DNA from 4 places in the Streptomyces sp. NPDC107522 genome. Region 4 is predicted to be linked to each of the others. Evidence: riboswitches for the same ligand, from Rfam matches in the RefSeq annotation. Region 4 holds a riboswitch; each other region holds the start of a gene.
The links. A riboswitch is a leader RNA that binds a small molecule or an ion and turns the genes downstream of it on or off. The one in region 4 is predicted to bind cyclic di-AMP.

Region 1 (3,460 bases), on a different contig from region 4:
GCCTCAGCTCCGCCACGCCCAGCAGTGCCGGCAGCTGCTCGACCGTCCGGGCCGAGGCGATCGGGGCCGCGACCGTCGGCCGGGACGCCAGCCAGGCCAGGGCCACCGTGGCCACCGGCGCCTCGTGGGCCTGGGCGATCTCGTCGAGGACGGCGAGCACGTTGCGGCCCCGCTCCGTCTCCAGGTACCTGCCGGCGCCCTGGGCGCGCGGGCTCCCCACCGTCGTACCGGCGCGGTACTTGCCCGTGAGGAAGCCGGACGCCAGGGCGTAGTACGGGACCGCCGCGAGGCCTTCCCGCTCGGCGAGGTCCTGGAGCTCGCCCTCGTAGGTGTCGCGGGAGACCAGGTTGTAGTGGGGCTGCAGGGCGACGTACCGGGCGAGGCCCTCGCGGTCGGAGAAGTCCAGGGACGCCCGCAGCCGCTCGGCGGAGATGTTGGAGGCGGCGATGTGCCGTACCTTGCCCGCCTTCACCAGCTCGTCCAGCGCGCCGATGATCTCCTCGACCGGGACTTCGGGCTTGTCGAAGTGGGTGTAGTAGAGGTCGATGCGGTCGGTGCCGAGGCGGCGGAGCGAGGCGTCCGCGGCGGCCTTGATGTTGGCGGCGGACAGGCCCTGGAAGTCGGGGTGCTGGCTGACCTTCGTGGCGATGACGACGTCGTCCCGGTTGCCGCGCGCCCGCAGCCACTTGCCGATGATGGTCTCGGACTCGCCGCCCGCGTTGCCCTCGACCCAGGCCGAGTACGAGTCGGCCGTGTCGATGAAGTTGCCGCCGGCCGCCGTGTAGGCGTCGAGGACGGCGAAGGACCGGTCCTCGTCGGCGGTCCAGCCGAAGACGTTGCCGCCGAGGGAGAGCGGGGAGACCTCGAGGTCGGAGGAGCCGAGCTTGCGAAGAGAAGTCATGCTCGACATCAACGCGCTTGGCGGAGCCCGGTCTTCCGGGACGCCCGCAAATTTCCCGTAAACAAGCGGACCCCGGCGCTCCGGAAACCGGCAGCCCTGACGTGGGGGGTAGCCGTCAGGACCGCCGGGGGATCGGAACCGGGATCAAAGGCCGGGGCATCCGAAACGCGGTCTCGGAAGCGGGTGAACCTCAGGGCGTGAGGCCCTTGCTCTGCAGCCACGCCATCGGGTCGATGCCGCTCGTGCTGCCGTCGGGGTGCACCTCGAGGTGGAGGTGGGCACCGGTCACGTTGCCGGTGGCGCCCACGCGGCCGATGACGTCGCCCGTGTTGACCTTCTGGCCCACGCTGACGCTGATCGAGGACTGGTGCGCGAACCAGAGCTCGGTGCCGTCGTCGAGGGTCAGCACGGTCTTGTAGCCGTACGAGCCGTCCCAGCCGGCGAACGTGATCGTGCCGGAGTGGACCGCCTTGATCAGCGTGCCGGACGGGGCGGCGAAGTCGAGGCCCGTGTGGTAGCCGGACGACCAGTAGGCGCCGGCCTGACCGAAGGTCGAGGTGATGGTGTACGAGGAGGTCGGCAGCGTGTACTGCTTGGCCAGCTCGGCGAGGCGCTCGGCCTCGGCCTTCTTGCGGGCCTCCTCCTCGGCCTTGGCCTTGGCGGCGGCGGCCTTGGCCTCGGCCTCCTTCTCCGCCTTGGCGGCCGCGGCGGCGGCCTCCTTCTCGGCGGCGGCGACCGCTTCGGCGGCGGCCTTGTTCTGGATCTGGTCCTGCTGCTGCTCGACCTGGGCGATGATCCGGGCCCGCAGCGCCTCACCGGCGTCGCTGGTGCCCTGGGTGGTCTCCTCGGTGGTCTCGCCCATGGTGCTCAGCGCGGTCGCGGAGTCCTCGGCGGCGGAGGAGTCGTCGTCGGAGATCAGCGGCAGGTCGGGCATGGTGATGGCGACCGGCGGCTTGCCGCTCTGCGCGCTGGCCATGCCGCCCGCGCCGACGGCGGCTATGACGCCGACGCCGAGAACCGTGGAGCTGCGCGCGAGTCCCCCGCCGCGCTGCTTGGCGACGCGATGCCTGCCACGGACCGGACGAATGGACTCCGCGGTGGGGTTCCACTCCTCGAACGGGCCCTCGTCGGTGCGGTAGCTGTCGTAGCCGAAGGTGTCGGTGCTGCGCTGACTCGGCACGAACGGGGCTTGCGTAGCAGGCCTGTTGGACGCCACGTGGGCGTACTCCTTTCCTTCCTTCTCGCCTACCGGGTTAGCTGACGGGTTCGGAGCAGGAAGGTCTCCTACGCGCGTATACCGTCCGTGACTTCACGGCGGAATCCGCGCGATTCACCCCAGGGTGGTGGTTCCCCGGCTCCCTTGCGGGATTCGGCGCGTGCGCACGGAGCCATCTCTTGTGACGGCTGGGACGACCGCGCTGCGTTATCGAACGTTAATAGACGCGAGGTGCGGATTCCAAGCTGTTCCGCTTGATCATTAACTATTTTCAGCGGGACTTAGGGGTCATGAGCGGCCTAAATCGGGCGAGTTGGCCGAGGCTCGGGAGCCACACAGGTATTGACGGTATGTCAGTTGTTATGCGGAGGGCGGTCGCCCGATCACCCTTGGTGAGAACGATCACGGTCGTCGTACGGCGATGAGGGCCATGTCGTCCGCCATCCCGTCCCCGGAGTGCCGGCGCACCTCCGCGGCGAGCGCACCGAGGAGCGCGGCCGGCTCGCGCTGTGCGTCGGCCCGCTGCCCCGCGAGACCCACCTCGGGGTCGTAGAACCGTCCGTTCTCGTCCCGCGCCTCGGACAGGCCGTCGGTGTACAGCAGCAGCGTGGATCCGCTCACGAAGTCGGCCTCCTCGGCCCGGTCGGGCCAGGCGCCGAGCTCCGCCATGCCCAGCGGCAGCGCGGGCTCGGTGGCGAGCAGCGAGCGCACGCTGCCGTCGGCGTACAGCAGCAGGGGCGGTGGGTGCCCGCGGTTGACGAGCCGCACGATCCCGTTGCCGTGCGGCAGCTCGGCGAGTACGGCGGTGGTGAACCCCTCGTAGGACTCGACTCCCTCGCGCCGCATACGCTCGCGCGCCAGCGCCCGCTCCAGCCGCTGTGCCACTGCCTCCAGAGTGGCCTCCTGCTCGGCGGCCTCCCGGAAGGCCCCGATGACGACGGCGACGGCCCCCACGGCACCCATGCCCTTGCCGCGTACGTCCCCCACGACGACCCGTACACCGTGCGGGCTGTCCTGCACGGCGTACAGGTCACCGCCGATGGAGGCGCCCTTCTGCGCCGCCTCGTACCTGGCCGCGATCTGGAACCCTCCGATCCGCTCGGCGGGCTCCGGCAGGACGGCGCGCTGGGCCGCCTCGGCGATCTCGCGTGCGGAGGCGAGGCGCTCGTTGCTGCGGCGGACGAGAAGGTTGATGAGGACGGCGAGCACGCAGACGACCACCACGGTGACCAGCTCGGTGATCACCTCCGCCCGGGGGAGGCCGCCGAGATGAATGCGGAGCCCGAGCAGTACGGCGAAGGCGACCAGGCCTGTGACGACCGTGCCGCGCTGCGTGTAGAGCG
Region 2 (3,460 bases), on a different contig from region 4:
CGCGACGTCCTCCGCCAGCCCCAGCCGCTCGGCCCGCTCCCGCAACCGCAGCACCGGCAGCGTCGGAATCCCCTCCCGGAGATCCGTCCCCGGCGTCTTCCCGGACTCATGGGAGTCACTCGCGATGTCCAGCACGTCATCCGCCAGCTGGAAGGCGACCCCCAGCCGCTCCCCGTACTGGGTCAGCACATCGACCACCGTCTCGTCGGCGCCCGACATCATCGCCCCGAACCGGCACGACACCGCCACCAGCGACCCGGTCTTCCCGCTCAGCACATCCAGGTAGTGCTCCACAGGATCCCGCCCGTCCTGCGGCCCCGCCGTCTCCAGGATCTGCCCGGTGACCAGCCGCTCGAACGCCTCGGCCTGCACCCGCACCGCCTCGGGCCCGAGGTCGGCGAGGATGTGCGAGGCCCGCGCGAACAGGAAATCCCCGGTCAGAACGGCGACCGAGTTCCCCCAGCGGGTGTTCGCGCTCTCGACGCCCCGCCGAACCGCCGCCTCGTCCATCACGTCGTCGTGGTACAGCGTCGCCAGATGGGTCAGCTCGACCACCACCGCCGACGGCACGACCCCCGGCGCGTACGGGTCCCCGAACTGGGCGGTGAGCATCACCAGCAAGGGCCGGAACCGCTTTCCACCCGCTCGCACCAGATGCTGGGCGGCCTCGGTGATGAAGGGGACCTCACTCTTGGTGGCTTCGAGCAATCCCTCCTCGACAGCCGCCAATCCGGCCTGGACATCGGCTTCCAGAGCCTGGTCCCGCACGCTCAGCCCGAACGGCCCGACGACGGTCACGAGGGGTCTCCTGTCTGCTGGTGTCTACTGGCGGTTACACGGTTTGTCGATAGGTCGCTGCCATCACTCAAGTCAGCGTATCCGGTCACGTTTCGATCACCGATGCCGCCCACCCGTCCACCACGGGCGGTATCGGATCACGACCGGTATGTTTTTGATCACCTGATAAGGCCGGACATCCATCGACTTATAGGGATGTACCCGCCTGTGCCCCGATCCCTCGTCGTCATCCAGCCAGACAGGGGCCCTCCACCCCGCGACGCCCACACCTCCCCCGACCGGCCCAGAGGCGCGCTCGCCCCGCATCCTCATGCCACACCCCACGGACGCGACCTCCTCGAGCGACATGGGCAAGCCATCCCCGGAGCCATCGCCTCCACCCCGCCCTCAGGGCACCCCCTCACCCCCTCCGGGCGGCATCCAGGCACACCGACGCCACCCCTCTCAGGCCACAGCCCTCACGCCCGAGCCGCTCAAGGCGATCGCCACGGTCGACACGACCGGCACAGCCGGCGCCACGGACGATCACCAAGACAACGACGCGCACTCCACGGGAGGTTCCGCCTTCGCGGTCGATATGCACAACCGAGGCCCTTCAGCCCCGAAGTGGGCGAGCACGCCGGGGCGTTGGAGCACCCGAAGGCACCCCCGCGCGGTCTTCACCCTGAAACCGGCGGGAGCTCCCCGGAACTTCCGGGCGAGGCGATCCACGATGAGGACGAAGAGGCCCTTTTCCATCGGACACGGGATAAACGGACTTCACGGACAGCCAGTTAAAGGCGAGTTGGACCCATTGCCCGATTTGCCGCTCTTGTGGATGCCAGTGAGTTGAGTCACGCGGCCGCGCTCAAGCACCCAGACCGGCACGCCCCATACCTCCTTGCCTCAAGCGCAAGTTGAGGCTTGGCAACCGCAAAGGATCAAGCACCCCATACACACCAGACCATGGTCAACCGGCACGACAGGCGACCATGGCACTTGTTCCGGGCATGTGCTCTCGCATACGTTCCCGCTCAGTCGGGCGGACGCCGAATCCTGCCGCCGCCCGAGTCATCCATCGACGCACTCACACACGCACGGCAGGAGCGGGGGACCCAGGTAAGTCGCCGAACCGGCCGCCTTGATGGCGTACCGGAGCGGCTCGGGGTGAAGTCGCGCTGCCGCAGGGCGGCGCGGCCGGGCATCTCCCGCCCGAACCCGACAGCTCACCTCGCAGGCGTCGGAGAGGAACAGCGCCATGGCCCGAGGCAAGCACCGCCGCCCCCGCACCAACCCGCTCACCCGACACGTCGTCGCCGCCGGAACCGGCACCGCCGCTCTCGCCCTCCCGCTCCTCAGCGCGACCACCGCGAGCGCCGCGGAGCCCGCCGCCCAGGCCCCCACGCCGACGAAGGTCGGGTCGGTCACGTACACCACGAAGAAGGGCGACTCGCTCTACGGGATCGCGGACCGGTACGACGCGCAGGGCGGCTGGCGGCAGCTCTACAAGGACAACCGCAAGGCCATCGGCGACAACCCCCGGCTGATCCACCCGGGCGTCGACCTGAAGGTCCGGGCGACGAAGAAGGCGAGCACGACGGCCGGCAAGGCGTCCGCGCCCGCCAAGAAGTCCTCCGTGGCCCGCGCCACCCAGTCTTCCGTCAAGACGTTCCCGAACAACCTCGACGGCTGGATCCGCAACGCGCTGGACATCATGGAGCAGAACGGAATTCCCGGGTCGTACGACGGCATTTACCGCAACGTCATGCGTGAGTCGTCCGGCAACCCCACGGCCATCAACAACTGGGACTCCAACGCCGCCGCGGGCACCCCGTCGAAGGGCCTCCTGCAGGTCATCGACCCGACCTTCGCCACGTACCACGTGCCGGGGACGGTGTACGACCCCTTCGACCCCGTCGCGAACATCGTGGCCGCGTGCAACTACGCGGCCGCGCGCTACGGCTCGATCGACAACGTGAACGGCCCCTACTAGGCCAGGAACAGGTCAACAGCCCCACTAGGCAGCGAACCAGCCCTACTGGGCAAAGGTTCCCTACCGGGCGAAATCGGCCATACTGCCCGTGAAGAGTCTTTCGAGGACGACGGCGATGCCGTCGTCCTCGTTCGACAGGGTGATCTCGTCGGCGACCGCCTGGAGTTCGGGGTGGGCGTTGGCCATGGCGACGCCACGCGCGGCCCAGTCGAACATGGGGATGTCGTTGGGCATGTCACCGAAGGCGATGGTCTCGTGCGGACCGAGGCCGAGATGCTCGGCGGCAAGCGCGAGACCGGTCGCCTTGGTGATGCCGCATGGCTGGAGTTCGACGGTCCCGGGCCCCGACATGGTGACGGTGGCCAGGGAGCCGACCACCGAGCGCGCCGTCGCCGCCAACTCGTCGTCCGACAGGCTGGGATGACGCAGCAACACCTTGCTGATCGGCTCGCACCACAGATCGTCGCGGCGCTGGACACGTACGGCGGGCAGGGTGGGGTGGGGCATCAGGTACCCGGGTTCGATGAGCGTGAGCCCGTCGACGCCGTCCTGGTCGACGGCCGCGTACACCTGCCCCACCTCGGCCTCGATCTTGCCGAGCGCGGTCTCCGCCAACTCCCGGTCCAGAGTGACGGACCACAGCAGACGGTCCGCGCCGGCGTCGTACAACTGCGCGCCCTGTCCGCACAC
Region 3 (3,460 bases), on a different contig from region 4:
GGCCCGCGCTGGCCAGCGCGCACACCAGGAGGTATCCGGGTGTCGGGACCAGCACCGACGGTGTGGCACCGGCCCGGGCCAGGAGCGCCTCGACGCCCCGTCGGGCCGGAGCGTCCGGCGCCATGCTGATCAGGGGCTGGCCGGCGAGCTCGGCCAGCGGCAGGCGTGCGGTTCCGCTGGTGAGGGCGTGGCCCGGGGCGGACACCAGGACCAGCTCCTCGACGAGGATCGGCTCGATGCCTACGGAGGACGGGAGCGGGATCGGGTCACCCGGCTGATAGGCGTGCGTCAGGGCCAGGTCGACCTCGCCGGCTGCCACGGCGGTGACGCCGGCCGAGGGTTCGTAGTCGGCGACGGTCAGCTCCACGTCCGGATGGGCCCGGCGGAAGGCGCTGAGGGCCGGCGGCAGCAGATGGATGCCGGCCGTCTGGAAGGTGCCAAGGCGGAGCGTGCCGCCCGACAGCCCGGTCAGCCGGGCCAGTTCGTGCCGGGCCCGCTCGAGCTCGTCCAGCACCCGCCGCGCCCGGGTCACCAGCAGCTCCCCCGCACCCGTCAGCCGCGCCCCGCGGTGGTGCCGTACCAGAAGGGCGGTGCCCGCCTCGCGTTCCAGCTTGGCCAGCTGCTGGGAGAGCGCCGGCGTGGTGTAGCCGAGCCGCTCGGCCGCTCGGGTGATCGAACCCGCCTCCGCGACCGCCACCAGCGCGGCGAGCCGGGTCGGGTCGTACATGCGAGTCTCCCAGGAGCCTAAACCAATGCTTTAGGAGTCTCCAGAATATTCGAAATACCTGTTGAAGGCTTCCGGACGGCACTCTGGCCGCATGGATGCTCAGCTCATCGCCTTCACCGGGGTCTCCGCCGGCCTGGTCGCCATGCCCGGGGCGGACTTCACCGTCGTCGTACGCAACGCCCTCGTCTCCCGCCGGGCGGGCATCGCCTGCGCGCTCGGGATCGGGGCCGGGCTGCTGGTTCATGTGACGCTGGCGGTGGTGGGAGTCGCCGCGGTGCTGGCCGCCGTACCGGCGCTGTTCCGGGCGCTCCAGGTGGTGGGCGGTGTCTATGTGCTGTACCTGGGCGTTCAGACGCTGCGGCAGCGGCACACCGAGGTGGCCGACACGGGCGCGGGCGAGGATTCCACCGCGCGGCCGCTGCGGCAGGGCTTCGTCACCAACGCCCTCAACCCGAAGGCGTCCCTCACCTTCCTCAGCGTGCTGCCGCAGTTCGTGCCCGCGGGCGCTCCGGCGCTGCCCCGCACGCTGCTGCTGGCCCTGATCGTGCTCGCGATCGCGCTGGTGTGGTTCCAGGTCGTCGCACTGCTGGTGGACCGGCTCGGCAGGTGGCTGCGCAGGCCACGCGCCGCCCGGGCGGTCACGCTCGGCACGGGGGCCGCGCTGACGGCCTTCGGCCTGGCGCTCCTCGCGGGGCCGCTGTCGGCCCTGTGAGGCCCCGGGGGCGGTGACGGCACATCAGACTGCCGTCACCGCCTCCGGGAAGGTCACTTGACCCGGCCGTACCAGACGCTCCTGGTCCAGATCTTCTGCAGCTTCACGACGTCCCCGCTCTTCGGGGAGTGCCAGATCTTTCCCTTCCCGGCGTAGATGCCGACGTGGTAGACGTTCGACCCCGAGTGGAAGAACACCAGGTCCCCGGCCTTGCGGTTACTGGCGGAGATGTGACGCGTCTTGTTGTACTGCTGAGCCGCCGTACGGGGCAGCTTCTTGCCCGCCTTCTTGTACGAGTACAGCGTGAGCCCTGAGCAGTCGAACCTGTACGGCCCGGTGGCGCCCCACTTGTACGGGGAGCCCTTCTTGGAGGCCGCCACTTGAAGTGCCTTGGACGCCGGCGTCGCGGCTTCGGCCTCGGCGGTGAGGCCGGGGGCGACGACGGTGCCGCCCACTGCGGCGAGGGTGAGAGCGGAGGCCGTACCGGCCCGGGCCATCAGCGACGGGACACGATTGAGCGCAGTCATGCGCAACCCTTCGTCAGCCGCCTGTGAAGGATGACCTGTCGGATTCGGGCTGGCGAAGTTGCCCGGCCGCGTTGCCGCGGCTTCACCCCAAGGGTTGCTCGGATCGAACGAACGTCCGCTCCGGCGACCCGTCTTGCTCGGGTCCTCCACTCCTGCCGATCCACTCCTGAAGACCGGTCATCCGGGCGGCGGCAGGACTCGGCGTCCGCCCGGACCGCCCCGCCGCTGTGGCGGGGGCTTGTCATCAGACAGGGATCTTGACGCACGAGTGAGCGAAATACCCAACGGAATCGGGGATTTGTGTTGTTACTCACCACTCACCCGTTCGGGTGGGTAGCCACGTTTTCGTAGGGGTGTCCAGATGCCCGAGGAGCCCCGGACCAGGGACGGAACGCTCGATTCCGCCTTGACGTCATGACTGTTGCGCAACCCTGACAGGCATACAAAAGGAGAAGTGACTACGCCGAAAGGGGGTACGTCATTTGGTCCGTTTCAGCCCCGCTCCGGACGCCTCGTCAATGGGCCGAGGCGTCCGGTGTCGCTCTGAACACGCCGTCAACTGTCGGAGCGCGGCGGCACCGTGACGCGAGCCGTGCGGCGCTCTCCGTCCAGCACGCGCAACGCACGCGCCAGCGTGGGCGCGTGCAGCTCCGTCTCACCGCGCTGGTGCATCAGCGCCAGCGCGTCCCGGAGCTCGGCCGCCCTGGCGACCAGCGCCTGGGCGGCGCGCAGTCCGCGGTAGGTGTCGCCGTGCTGCGCCGGGTTGATCCGGCCCAGTAGGTCGACCACGTCGAGGTAACGGTCGATCAGCTCGCCCTCCGCACGGGTCAGTGCGGGCAGGGGTGGCAACTCGGGTGGGAGCACCGGCCGATCACCGCCCAGTGGGCGGGGCGAGGGTGGTCTTGCGGCTGGGGATGATCCGGTCCACCAGGCCGTACTCCACGGCGGCCTGCGCGTCCAGGATCTTGTCCCGCTCGATGTCGGCGCCGACCTGCTCGCGGCTGCGCCCGGTGTGCCGGACGAGCAGCTCCTCGAGGCGGGCCCGAATGCGCGTCAGTTCGTCGGCCTGGATGGCGAGATCGCTCGCCTGTCCCTCGATCGGCTCGGGCAGCCCCGGCTGGTGGATCACCATGCGCGCCCCCGGCAGCGCGAACCGCTTCCCCGGAGCGCCCCCGGCCAGCAGCACCGCGGCGGCCGAACCGGCCTGGCCCAGGCAGATCGTCTCCACGTCGCAGGTGACGTACTGCATCGTGTCGTAGATCGCCGTCATGGCGCTGAACGAGCCGCCGGGCGAGTTGATGTACAGCGAGATGTCCCGGTCGGGTTCCTTGTGCTCCAGGTACATGAACTGCGCCATCACATCGTTGGCCGAGGTCTCGTCGACCTGGGTGCCGAGGAAGACGATCCGCTCCTCCAGCAGCTTCGAGTACGGATCCTGCGTCTTGTTGCCGAAACTCGTGCGCTCGGTGAACTCGGGCAGGACATAGCGGGCGG
Region 4 (3,460 bases):
CGTCCTTGTAGAACTCGGACGCGGCGACGTCGAGGGCGAGGGCGATCTGCTCGCCGGGGGTGTAGCCGGCCTCCTTGACGGCCTCGAGGATGAGGTCGAGGGCCTCGCGGTTGGAGCCGAGGTTCGGGGCGAAGCCGCCCTCGTCGCCGAGGCCGGTGGCCAGGCCCTTGCTCTTCAGGACCTTCTTCAGGGTGTGGTAGACCTCGGCGCCCCAGCGCAGGGCCTCGGAGAAGGACTCCGCGCCGATCGGGGCGATCATGAACTCCTGGATGTCCACGTTGGAGTCGGCGTGCGAGCCGCCGTTCAGGATGTTCATCATCGGCACCGGCAGCAGGTGCGCGTTCGGGCCGCCCAGGTAGCGGAAGAGCGGGAGGTCGCTGGCCTCGGAGGCGGCGTGGGCGACGGCGAGCGAGACGCCGAGGATGGCGTTGGCGCCGAGGGAGCCCTTGTTGTCGGTGGCGTCCAGGTCGAACATGGCCTGGTCGATCAGGCGCTGCTCGGTGGCGTCGTAGCCGACCAGCTCCGGGCCGATCTGCTCGATGACGGCGAGGACGGCCTTCTCGACACCCTTGCCCAGGTAGCGGTTGGGGTCACCGTCGCGGAGCTCGATGGCCTCGAAGGCGCCCGTCGAGGCGCCGGACGGAACGGCGGCACGACCCGTGCTGCCGTCGTCGAGGCCGACCTCGACCTCGACCGTGGGGTTGCCTCGGGAGTCCAGGATTTCCCGAGCTACGACGACGTCGATGGACGGCACGAGCATCTCCTTCTTGGGATGTGACGCGGGTACGCAGACCGTGGTGGGTACTGCGAGACGAGCCTAACCGGCTCACGGCGATCGGCCAGCGGTCGACCGGCCCGTGGACAGAACCGAGAGTAAATTGTTTCCGAACGGAACAAAAACCCCCGTACACAAAAGCACCCCGCACAAAAAACCCCGCCCCGGTGCGTACGGGGGAACACGCACCGGAGCGGGGAGCCCGTGGGGACGGGGGTGGCCCTCACGAGGCCTTCATTATGAGGACCACGGATGGGAGGGCGCTGTGGTTCAGCTGTCGCCCGGGTATTACTTCAGGTGCAGCTGCTGACCCGGGTAGATCAGGTTCGCGTCCTCGACGATGTCCTTGTTCAGCTGGAAGAGCTTCTCCCAGCCGCCCTTGACGTCGTGCTTCTCGGCGATCGAGCTGAGGGTGTCACCCTTGACGACCTTGTACTCGCCGTCGCCCTTCTTGACCTTCTTGCCGGTCGGGGTGGTGACGGTCTTGGTGCTCTTCTTGGCGGCCGGGCGGTCGGTGGAGCGGGAGGCCGACTGCTGCTCGGTGGAGCGCGTGGTCGTCTCGGTGCTCTGCGAGGAGCCGCTCGCCGAGGAGCCGTTGTAGGCGGCGCTGGACAGGCCGGTGCCGCAGTTCGGCCAGGCGCCCTTGCCCTGGCCCGCGAGGACCTTCTCGGCTATCTCGATCTGCTGGGCCTTGGTGGCCTTGTCGGCGGTGGAGGCGTACGCCGTGCCGCCGTACGCGGCCCAGGTGGAAGCGGAGAACTGCAGACCGCCGTAGTAGCCGTTGCCGGTGTTGATCGACCAGTTGCCGCCGGACTCGCACTGGGCGACGGCGTCCCACTCGGACGCGGTGGCGGCGGAGGCGCTGCCGGCCGCCATCAGCGGGGCGGCGACGGCGGCGGCACCGGTGACGCCGACGACGGCGATGGCGCGAGCGGCCTTGGACGGACGACGGTGCTTGCCCTTGCTGGAAAACAGCATGGAGAGATCCCCTCACCGACGCCTGCGAGGTGAGCTGTCGGGTTCGGGCCGGTTGAGTTGCCCGGCCGCGCCCGGTCGCCTTTCGGCTCCCGTTGCGCGGCTTCACCCCTAGCCGACTCCGGCCGTGCGGCCTCGAAAGGCCTCAACTGCCGGACCCGGCGCCTACCTTGGGTCCCCCGCTCCTGCCTACGGCGCTTGACGCGACGACTGTTCCCGTGCGGCCGCTGGCAGGATTCGGCGTTGCGGCAGCCGGGGCTCGGATTGCCGAGCGATCACGACCGTAGACACCCGAATCCCGGATTTCCAAAGACGATCAGGGCTTCTGAGATCTATCTCTCACTACATTTAAAACGGACATTCAGCGCGAACCATGACGCGAACTCCAGCTGCTTTTCGCCCTGTTCGCCCCCTATTCGGCGGGGAGTTCCAGGGTCTGACCGGGGAAGATGTGGTTGGCGTCAGTACCGATGGCCTTCTTGTTCGCGTCGTACAGCGCGGACCATCCACCGTCGAGCTCAAGGGAGTCGGCGATGGACGCGAGAGTGTCGCCGGCGCGGACGGTGTACGAGGCGTGGCGACCGGAGGCCTTGGCGGCACTGTCGGCGACCTCACTCTCGTCGGCGCTGGGGCCGCGATGGCGACCGGAGCCGGCCACGGCGTCGGCCGTTTCCGCGTAGATCGCCCCCGTGTCGGCGAGACCCCAGGAGCCCACATCCTGGCCGGAGTTGGCCTGATCGTCACTCTTGGGCGTCTCCGTGGAGGGGTCCTCGGGTGACTGCGAGGCCTTTGCGGAGGGTGACGTACCGGACTTCGCGGAATCGTCCGCCGAAGAGGAAGAAGAGGGAGAAGAGGACGAATCCTGGGACGATTCGGACGAACCATCGGGAGAGCCGCTCGGCGAGTTCGAGGAGTCCGACGAGTCGCCGGACGAGCCTGAGGGCGTCGACGAGCCGGACGAGTCGGAGGAATTGGACGAGTCAGATGATCCGGATGAGTTGGATGAATCCAGCAATCCGGAAGATCCGGACACCTCGGAGGGCGAGTCCTCCGCGACGCCGGTGTCGAGGTCGACCGAACCGGAGTCCTTGGTGAGCCCGTTGAGCACCGCACAGGTACCCCAAGGGCTGGTGCCCTGGTCCGCGAGGATCTTCTGAGCGACGGCGATCTGCTGGGAGCGGCTCGCGAGGTCGGGACTGGAGGCGTAGTCGAGGCCGCCGTACTTGTCCCAGTCCTCCTGGGTCAACTGCAGTCCGCCGTACTGCCCGTTGCCGGTGTCGGCGCTCCAGGAGCCGCCGCTCTCGCACTCGGCCACCTTGTCCCACACGGTGCCCTCGGCTGCGCTGGCGCCCGTGGCGCCGAGCAGCGGGATGGCGATGGCGGAGCCGGTCACACCGGCCGCGACGATGAGGGCCGGAGCCTGGCGGGGGCGACGGTGACGACCGTTCCCGGAGAGCATGCGGGGACCTTTCGCGAGACAGCAGGGACCGGCGCGACCGGTCGTGCCGGGTGTTGCAGGGGCCGCGCTGATCCGTGAACGTATAGGCAGGCGATCACTTGTCACAAGTTAATGCCGCGTAGATCACGTGAAGATCACAGACTTGAGGGCATCTCATCTTCGGGTGTGCGAACGGGCCGTGCGGGGTAGGTGGAGCGTTTCGCTCCGGTCCGTGACCGGACGGCTGTGAAGTGCGACGACGGCGCTGCGCT

Region 1: linked by a shared signal. The riboswitch ahead of ACZ7L6_RS29555 (M23 family metallopeptidase) and the one ahead of ACZ7L6_RS22710 (transglycosylase family protein) in region 4 are both predicted to bind cyclic di-AMP.
Region 2: linked by a shared signal. The riboswitch ahead of ACZ7L6_RS23960 (LysM peptidoglycan-binding domain-containing protein) and the one ahead of ACZ7L6_RS22710 (transglycosylase family protein) in region 4 are both predicted to bind cyclic di-AMP.
Region 3: linked by a shared signal. The riboswitch ahead of ACZ7L6_RS05485 (C40 family peptidase) and the one ahead of ACZ7L6_RS22710 (transglycosylase family protein) in region 4 are both predicted to bind cyclic di-AMP.

Annotation. Positions count from the first base shown of each region.
Region 1 is NZ_JBVKAU010000011.1:19,507-22,966, reverse strand. It holds gene ACZ7L6_RS29560 (aldo/keto reductase) at 1-901, opposite strand, end outside; gene ACZ7L6_RS29555 (M23 family metallopeptidase) at 1,092-2,117, opposite strand; cyclic di-AMP (ydaO/yuaA leader) riboswitch at 2,129-2,286, opposite strand; gene ACZ7L6_RS29550 (PP2C family protein-serine/threonine phosphatase) at 2,520-3,460, opposite strand, start outside.
Region 2 is NZ_JBVKAU010000007.1:158,935-162,394, reverse strand. It holds gene ACZ7L6_RS23965 (polyprenyl synthetase family protein) at 1-798, opposite strand, end outside; cyclic di-AMP (ydaO/yuaA leader) riboswitch at 1,847-2,030, shown strand; gene ACZ7L6_RS23960 (LysM peptidoglycan-binding domain-containing protein) at 2,036-2,770, shown strand; gene ACZ7L6_RS23955 (HAD family hydrolase) at 2,831-3,460, opposite strand, start outside.
Region 3 is NZ_JBVKAU010000002.1:66,707-70,166, forward strand. It holds gene ACZ7L6_RS05475 (LysR family transcriptional regulator) at 1-727, opposite strand, end outside; gene ACZ7L6_RS05480 (LysE family translocator) at 819-1,439, shown strand; gene ACZ7L6_RS05485 (C40 family peptidase) at 1,493-1,966, opposite strand; cyclic di-AMP (ydaO/yuaA leader) riboswitch at 1,970-2,102, opposite strand; gene ACZ7L6_RS05490 (hypothetical protein) at 2,522-2,830, opposite strand; gene ACZ7L6_RS05495 (ATP-dependent Clp protease proteolytic subunit) at 2,838-3,460, opposite strand, start outside.
Region 4 is NZ_JBVKAU010000006.1:525,548-529,007, reverse strand. It holds gene eno (phosphopyruvate hydratase) at 1-754, opposite strand, end outside; gene ACZ7L6_RS22710 (transglycosylase family protein) at 1,064-1,753, opposite strand; cyclic di-AMP (ydaO/yuaA leader) riboswitch at 1,758-1,957, opposite strand; gene ACZ7L6_RS22705 (transglycosylase family protein) at 2,163-3,209, opposite strand.